DNA from 2 places in the Citrobacter sp. MNAZ 1397 genome. Region 2 is predicted to be linked to the other one. Evidence: predicted binding sites of a transcription regulator. Region 2 holds the regulator's gene; the other holds the start of a gene.
What was found. Region 2 encodes PhoB, which activates phosphate uptake and scavenging genes when phosphate is short. Its sites were predicted from a motif close to CTGTCATAAAACTGNCNNAT; they were not measured.
Positions count from the first base shown of each region.

Region 1: uvrB (excinuclease ABC subunit UvrB) is a predicted target of PhoB. The motif match lies at 2,281-2,300, and genes of this name have one in related genera.

Region 1 covers NZ_JAKIVH010000001.1:2,483,726-2,488,177, forward strand. The annotation lists gene uvrB (excinuclease ABC subunit UvrB) at 27-2,048, opposite strand; gene L2097_RS11620 (ABC transporter ATP-binding protein) at 2,813-3,535, shown strand; gene bioD (dethiobiotin synthase) at 3,477-4,199, opposite strand; gene bioC (malonyl-ACP O-methyltransferase BioC) at 4,192-4,452, opposite strand, start outside.
Region 2 covers NZ_JAKIVH010000001.1:2,974,471-2,978,922, forward strand. The annotation lists gene brnQ (branched-chain amino acid transporter carrier protein BrnQ) at 1-245, opposite strand, end outside; gene phoR (phosphate regulon sensor histidine kinase PhoR) at 654-1,949, opposite strand; gene phoB (phosphate response regulator transcription factor PhoB) at 1,971-2,660, opposite strand; gene sbcD (exonuclease subunit SbcD) at 2,856-4,058, shown strand; gene sbcC (exonuclease subunit SbcC) at 4,055-4,452, shown strand, end outside.

The DNA of each region.
Region 1 (4,452 bases), 490 kb from region 2:
AGGTGAATTTCGTGACCGGCCTCTTGTTACGAGGCGGCAATAAACAATTCCCGCAATTGATGCAGCTGATCGCGGCATTTCGCTGCCTCTTCGAATTCGAGATTCTGCGCATGTTGCATCATCTGTCCTTCCAGCTCGTGAATTTTCTGCTGCAGCGCTTTCGGGGTTAACGCCAGTTCGGCGGCTTCCACCTGAGCCGGCGTCCGCGATTTCCCGCGACCTTTGCCTTTGGTCTTCGCCAGACTCTCGCCGAGGCTCAGAATATCCACCACTTTTTTGTTCAAACCCTGCGGGGTGATGCCGTGTTCTTCGTTGTACTGCTGCTGTTTCTCGCGACGACGCTCGGTTTCTCCCATCGCCTTCGCCATGGACGGGGTAATTTTGTCGCCATAGAGAATCGCCTTCCCGTTAACGTTACGCGCCGCACGACCAATGGTCTGAATCAGCGAACGCTCAGAACGCAGGAACCCTTCTTTATCCGCATCCAGAATCGCCACCAACGACACTTCCGGCATATCCAGACCTTCACGCAACAGGTTGATGCCCACCAGCACATCGAACTCGCCAAGACGTAAATCACGGATAATCTCCATACGTTCAACCGTATCGATATCGGAGTGCAGGTAACGCACTCGCTCACCGTGTTCTTCCAGGTATTCAGTCAAATCTTCCGCCATGCGTTTGGTCAGTGTGGTGACCAGCACACGCTCGTTGATGGCGGCGCGTTTGCGGATTTCGGAGAGCAGGTCGTCCACCTGGGTGGCTACCGGTCGCACTTCGATAATCGGATCGAGCAACCCGGTCGGACGTACAACCTGGTCAATGACCTCGCCGCCGGATTTTTCCAGCTCATAGTTGCCCGGCGTCGCCGACACATAAATGGTTTGCGGTGCCAGCGCCTCGAATTCTTCGAATTTCAGTGGACGGTTATCGAGCGCGGACGGCAGACGGAAGCCGTACTCCACCAGCGTCTCTTTACGCGCACGGTCGCCGCGGAACATACCGCCAATTTGCGGAATGGTGACGTGGGATTCATCAATCACCAGCAGGCCATCCGCCGGAAGGTAATCAAATAGCGTGGGCGGCGGCTCGCCCGGCCCGCGCCCGGAAAGGTAACGCGAGTAGTTTTCGATACCGGAGCAATACCCCAACTCATTCATCATCTCCAGATCAAACTGCGTACGCTGGGTCAACCGCTGTTCTTCCAGCAGTTTATTGTTCTCCAGCAGCACCTTGCGACGCTCGACCAGTTCGACCTTGATCTCTTCCATCGCCTGAACGATGCGCTCACGTGGGGTGACGTAGTGGGTTTTGGGGTAAACGGTAAAGCGCTGGATGGTGGACTCGACGTGCCCGGTCAGCGGGTCAAACAGCGACAGCCGCTCCACTTCCTCATCAAACAGCTCAACGCGCAGGGCAATATCGTCCGATTCCGCCGGGAAGATATCGATCACCTCGCCGCGCACACGAAAGGTGCCGCGCTGAAACGCCTGGTCATTGCGGGTGTACTGCAACTCAGCCAGACGACGCAGTATGGAGCGCTGATCGATGATCATTCCTTTGGTCAGGTGCAACATCATCTTCAGATACAGATCCGGATCGCCCAGACCGTAAATTGCGGAGACCGATGCCACCACGATCACATCACGACGTTCAAGCAGCGCTTTGGTAGCCGACAAACGCATCTGCTCGATGTGCTCGTTCACCGAGGCGTCTTTTTCGATAAATGTGTCCGAACTCGGCACATAGGCTTCCGGCTGATAGTAGTCATAATAGGAGACGAAATATTCCACGGCGTTATCGGGGAAGAACTCTTTCATTTCGCCATAGAGCTGCGCCGCAAGGGTTTTGTTCGGTGCCAGCACCATCGTCGGGCGCTGTAAATCGGCAATGACATTCGCCACGGTGAACGTTTTCCCTGAACCGGTCACGCCCAGCAAAGTCTGATGAGCCAGACCGTCTTCGAGCCCCTCTTCCAGGCGACGAATAGCTTCTGGCTGATCGCCAGAGGGACGAAAAGCGGAATTCAGTTTGAATGGTTTACTCATGGACGGCTACCTGATGAAGGAATGAGCGGGCAGGAAAGTAATTTTACTCACCACAGCGAGATTTGCCAATAAATAATACTGGATGTAAAAACAGTGGCGCAATCAGGAATATCTTCTACTCACAGGCAGAGCACGAGCAGCACACCTGGAAAATCACGCCTGACGGTACAAAACACCAGCAAAAGCGGGTTATCCCCAGAACATTTCCTTTTTTAACACTTGTCAAGCCTGGTAATGAAAGTTTTATGGCAGTGGGTGACAGATTTCTTACAAGGATTGCTTTTATTTAACTAATTAAAAAATAAAGAAATATTTCAAAAGACGCCTTTCGCAGCAATTCAGGCGCAAGCCGCGTGTTTACTCGCTTCTCGCACTTTTTCTAACTCTAATGCACAAGGTTATCCACAGGAATAGTGGATAACTGCTTCCAGCCCATATGCTTCGCCTGTCGCCTGAAACGTCCCCTGAGCCTCTTTGAGGCCAGTAAAAATTTTTTCTCGCTTATTTTTGCAGAATATCTGCTAACGAAACGGCGAATTATCATGCGATCGTGCTCACATTTTGCCGATCGAATGCACCATTTCCTGCCAGCCCCGGCACTGTCAAAGAGCATATATTTTCGCCTGCGAGGCGCAATACCCGCTTTAACTCTCTCATTCATCAGTGGGTTCCGAAAAAAAGCCTGTTTTCATGTTCTGGCAAGCCTTTTGCACTGAACTGAATAACAACTTCTCTGTCATCCGATCAGAGATAAGGAGCGAACCGTGTTGAGCTTACGTGCAGTCAATCAGTATTACGGCAATCAACATACGCTATGGAATGTCGATCTCGATCTTTCCCCCGGCGTATGCACCTCTGTTATCGGCCTCCCAGGGATGGGCAAAACAACGTTAATAAATTGTATTACCGGTTATTTGCCCGTGGAGAGCGGTAGCATGGTCTGGCAAGAGGCAGGAGGTCCCCCCAGGGATTTACTGAACTTGCAGGCGGAACATCGCAGTGCAATGGGGATAGGCTATGTTCCCCAGGACAGACGAATATTTTCACAAATGACCGTCGAGGAGAATCTGCATATCGCTATGCTTGCCTGTGGAGAGCCCCGCAGTACCGTCAATCGTGAGGTCTATGACCTGTTTCCCGAACTGTACGGGCTACGTCAGGTGAAAGGAGCAGGGCTGTCTGAGGATAATCAGCATCAGTTGGCGATGGCACGCGCCCTCGTCAATCGCCCGCGGCTGCTGATTCTGGACGAACCCACACGCGGGCTTGGACAGGCGTTTATCCATAAACTCGGCAATTTACTTGTCCGGCTCAACCAGGATTTCGGTATGACTATCCTGCTGGCCGAACAGCATCTGTCGTTTATCCGCCGGGTTGCCGACCGTTTCTGTCTGTTACATCGTGGTCGCAACGTTGCCGAAGGGGATGTCAGACAACTGGATGACCAGCTTCTGTCGCACTGGATGTCGCCTGATTCAGCACGTTGAGATCGAGATAATGACCGTTTTGTGTAGCGAACGGCGCGTGGGCAAGCCAGGGGATTTCCCCGATCAAAGGTGCTTTCAACACGCGCCGTAGCGTCGCAAGATACTCGGCATGACGTTTGCCCGGCGGCTGAACATCATTGGCAATCCAGCCGGCAAAGCGCAACCCCGCCTGCTCTATCGCCTGTGCGGTCAACATCGCATGGTTAATACACCCAAGCTTAACGCCCACCACCAGAATCACCGGCAATTGTTCTGCCACCACCCAGTCGGCAAAAGTCCATGTCTCTGAAAGCGGCGTAAACCACCCCCCGGCCCCTTCTGTTAGTATCCAGTCGGCCTGCGTTTCCAGCGTCCGCAGTCCGTCAGACAGTCCTTCGAGCGTAATGGGCATGTCGGACTCCGCGCTGACAATGTGTGGTGATGTCGGCTCCGCAAAGGTCCATGGGTTTATCTGAGCATAATCGAGCATGACGCTGCTGTTACGCTGCAAAGCCAGCGCGTCACTGTTGCGCAGCCCCTGCGCGGTCATTTCGCTGCCCGAAGCCACCGGTTTGTAACCCGCGCTTCGCCGTCCCAGAAGATTTGCCGCCTGCAAGAGCGCGCAGCTCGCCACGGTTTTCCCGACCTCGGTATCCGTGCCGGTGACAAAATAGCGTTCAGTCACGTGTGATGACTCCCCAGAAAAGTTGATAGGTCAGCGGGAATGTCCCCTGCTGTTGCGGCCAGGCCAGCTGTAAGCGTTGCAGCCCTCCGCGCGTCAGCCCGTGCCTGCGCCCGGCATGCAGATGAGTAGCTCCCGTCCCTTTTAGCGATCGCATGGCCTCAAGCGCGCCGGCAAAAGAGAGAGTGACCGGCTCAATGCCCGCCTGATAGCGCCAGCCTGATAAAGCGTCGTGGATTTGCGCCGCGGGCAGAAA
Region 2 (4,452 bases):
CCCGCGACTTTACCAATCGGAGTACTGAGGCTATCAACCCCACCGCCCACTTTCGCCAGCGCGACGACGGTCAGAACCGGCAGCCCCACAGCGGTAATCAGAAAGCCAATTGAGGCGGTCCAGACGTGCTCGCCCGCCTGCAAACCAACCATCGGGGGGAAAATGATATTTCCGGCGCCGACGAACAACGCGAAAGTCATAAAGCCCAGAGCAACAATGTCTCGTGGTTTTAAATGATGGGTCATAAACGTTTACTGCCTGTGGATGTGATGTTGTAAATGTTGAAATTTTCGCCTTATTTCAGCGGAACATTAGGGCGGAAATAACCTTAAAACGTAGCGGGAAACACTTCCCACATTGCGTGACGGAGAATAGTTTTTCGATTTACCACGCAAATACAGTCGGTCTGACGACATACGGGGCGCAATTTAAACGCTTATAACGTTTAAAGGCAATAAGGGATCGCAAAACCAGATGGTTATACCAACTCTACAATAAATGCCAGATGAAGATACTGTATATAAGAAAAACGGATGGCTAATCATGCGAACAAAAAATAGCCAGAGACATAATTTGTTTGAAGATTCGGGGAAAACGAAGAGAGAAAAGCGGGTCAATGACAGAAGTGGAAAGAAAAGCTGACACCTGAGGTGTCAGCTTGCGTTCTTCGCGACGAGACGTGCAGGTAAGGTAAAGCTGAAACGGGTGCCTTTGCCCGGCGTACTGTCGATCTCAAGCTTACTTTCGTGATGGTTAAGCGCGTGTTTTACGATAGCCAACCCCAGACCACTGCCGCCGGTTTGCCGCGAACGCGCTTTATCAACCCGGTAAAAGCGCTCTGTCAGGCGAGGAATATGTTCAGGTCCAATGCCCGGCCCATTATCGTCAACGATAAACTGCGCGCCAGAGGCCGCACGCTGCCAGCGCACGGTAATGTGTGTACCCGCTGGCGTATGGTTGACGGCGTTATAGACCAGATTCGAAATCGCGCTGCGTAGCTGATCCTCATTACCCAGCACTTTCAAGCCATTGTCGACGATGAATTCAAGCTCATGCTTCTTTTGGCTTAACGTCTGCGCCTCGCGCTCGACGACACGCAACATCATCGGCACATCAATAATCTCATTCGGCGGTAAGGTCGGCGCCGCTTCTATTTTGGAGAGTGTCAGTAACTGTTTGACCAGGCCTTCCATTCGCGATGTCTGCTCACGCATGGTGTGCAGCGCCTTATCACGCGGTGGCCCTTCCAGCGTCTGCTCCTGCATCATTTCCAGGTAGCCCTGCAATACCGTCAGCGGTGTGCGTAGCTCGTGGCTGACGTTAGCAAAAAAGTTACGCCGCGCCCCTTCAAGCTGATGCATTTGCGTCACATCACGCGCCACCATCAATAACTGCTGCTCGCTGTAGGGCATTACGCGGATCTCCAGGTGGCGACCACTGTTAAGCACCAGATTAAGCGGGCGGGCGAAATCTTTCGTTTTAAGGTAGCGGGTAAATTCCGGATAACGCAGCAGGTTGAGAATGTTTTGTCCGTTATCGTCCGGCCAGCGTAGATTCAATAATTGCTGCGCCAGGCCATTACACCAGAAAATAGCGCCCTCTTCGGTGGTCATCACTAACGCATCAGGTAACGACTCCGCGCCGCTACGAAAACGTTTGATCAGATTGCCCAGCTCGCGACGACGTTTTTTGTTACGCATCTGCATCTGATGCAGACCATAAAGTAGCGGTTCCCAGCTTCCCGTCCCCGGGGGTGGAGTCATACTTTTATCGACCCACAACCACCAGGAAAGACGCATTAAATTCCAGAAATGCCAGGCCAGTAACCCGGTGACTGCCGCCAGTAAAAACCAGGGCAGATAACCAAAAAAAGCGCCGAGCAGCGCAGCAGGTAGACAACAAAGGATGAGTTCGAGTACCAGCCTTTTCCATGACAGCCGTTCCAGCACGCGTCACACTCCTTTCAGATTTTAGAAACGGGTCGAGAAACGATAACCCGTGCCGCGAACGGTTTGAACCATACGATCGTGGCCGCTGTGTTCCAGCGCTTTACGCAGACGGCGAATATGAACATCCACCGTGCGGTCTTCAACATACACATTCGTTCCCCAGACATGATTCAGCAGCTGTTCGCGGCTGTACACACGCTCAGGATGGGTCATAAAGAAATGCAATAGCTTAAACTCAGTCGGCCCCATGTCCAGAGGATTTTCCCCGGTCATCACACGGTGAGAGCTTGGGTCAAGGCTCAGGCCCTGCATTTCAATGACTTCTTCTACCGCCATCGGGGAGATACGGCGCATGACGGCTTTAATGCGTGCCACCAGCTCCTTGGGCGAAAACGGCTTCGTAATATAATCGTCCGCGCCTGTCTCAAGCCCGCGCACGCGATCTTCTTCTTCGCCACGAGCGGTCAACATCATCACCGGGATATCCCGGGTCATCGCTTCACGCTTGAGATGTTTAATGAACTGAATACCTGAGCCACCTGGCAGCATCCAGTCGAGCAAAATCAGGTCAGGCCAGGGTTCATTAAGTTGGTTCACCGCGCTGTCATAATCTTCCGCTTCGACAGGTTGAAAGCCGTTTTGTTCGAGCACGAAGCACACCATCTCACGGATTGGCGCTTCGTCTTCTACGACCAGAATGCGTCTTGCCATAATTTGCCCTGTTTAATTTGAGTCATCAGCTAAGTGCGGCGCCATTATGCGTCACTTTTGTGACAGATTTATGAAACAAATGACCAACAGGTGACTCAAGCCTTTGTTTTATGACAGTGGGGAATTGTTTCACTGGCGGCTCGTGTGCCCCTGAATGTTATAATCGCGTTTACGCTTTTTTGCCACGGAACCGCTATGCGCATTCTCCATACTTCGGACTGGCACCTGGGTCAGAACTTCTACAGTAAAAGCCGCGCCGCTGAACACGACGCCTTTCTCACCTGGCTACTGGAAACCGCAGAAGAACACCAGGTCGATGCCATTATTGTTGCTGGCGACATCTTTGATACCGGCTCCCCGCCCAGCTATGCGCGCGAGCTGTATAACCGCTTTGTAGTGAAATTACAGCAAACGGGGTGTCATCTGGTGGTGCTGGCGGGGAACCATGATTCCGTCGCCACGCTGAATGAATCGAAAGATATCCTCGCCTGGCTAAAGACCACCGTTGTCGCCAGCGCAGGCCACGCGCCTTTTTATTTACCGTTGCGTGATGGCTCGCCCGGCGCGATTTTCTGCCCGGTGCCTTTTTTACGTCCGCGCGACATCGTGACCAGCCAGGCGGGACGCTCCGGGCAAGAAAAACAGCAACATTTGCTCGAAGCCATCACCCATTACTATCAGCAACAGTATAAGGCCGCCTGCGAATTACGCGGTGACAGCGTGCTGCCAATCATCGCCAGCGGGCATCTGACCACCGTCGGCGCCAGTAAGAGTGATGCCGTACGTGACATCTATATCGGTACGCTTGATGCCTTCCCTGCGCAAAACTTTCCGCCTGCGGATTACATCGCGCTTGGGCATATTCACCGTCCGCAAAAGCCTGGCGGACAAGAGCATATCCGCTACTGCGGCTCACCGATCGCACTGAGCTTCGACGAAACCGGTAACAGCAAATATGTCAATCTGGTGACATTTTCAGCAGGGAAACTGGCGGATGTGACAGCGCTGGAAGTCCCTGTTACGCAGCAACTGGCGGTTATAAAGGGCGATCTTGCGTCGATTCGTCAGCAGCTTGAGCAGTGGCGAGGCGGTCCAACGGATGCCCCCGTCTGGCTGGATATTGAGATCGCGACCGAGGATTATCTGAGTGACATGCAGCGAAAAATTCAGGCACTCACCGCCGATCTGCCGGTCGAGGTGTTATTGGTTCGCCGCAGTCGCGAACAGCGGGAGCGCATCCTCGCGGGGGAGCGTCGCGAAACCCTGAGCGAGTTAAAAGTGGAAGAGGTTTTCGCGCGTCGCCTGGCACAGGAGGAGCTTGATGACGTCCAGACTGCCCGCCTGCAGTCGCTCTTTTCCGAAACGCTCCACTCGCTCAATCAGGAGCATGACGCATGAAAATCCTCAGCCTACGCCTGAAAAACCTTAACTCATTAAAAGGCGAGTGGAAGATTGATTTCACCGCTGAACCTTTTGCCAGTAACGGCCTGTTCGCCATCACCGGTCCCACCGGCGCCGGCAAAACGACCCTGCTGGATGCCATCTGTCTGGCGCTCTACCACGAGACACCACGCCTGAATACCGTTTCGCAGTCGCAGAATGATCTGATGACCCGCGACACCGCCGATTGCCTGGCAGAAGTCGAATTTGAAGTTAAAGAGGTCGCTTATCGCGCATTCTGGAGCCAGAGCCGTGCGCGTAATCAGCCGGACGGCAATTTACAGGTCCCTCGTGTCGAGCTGGCCCGCTGTGCGGACGGCAAGATCCTCGCCGACAAAGTGAAAGATAAACT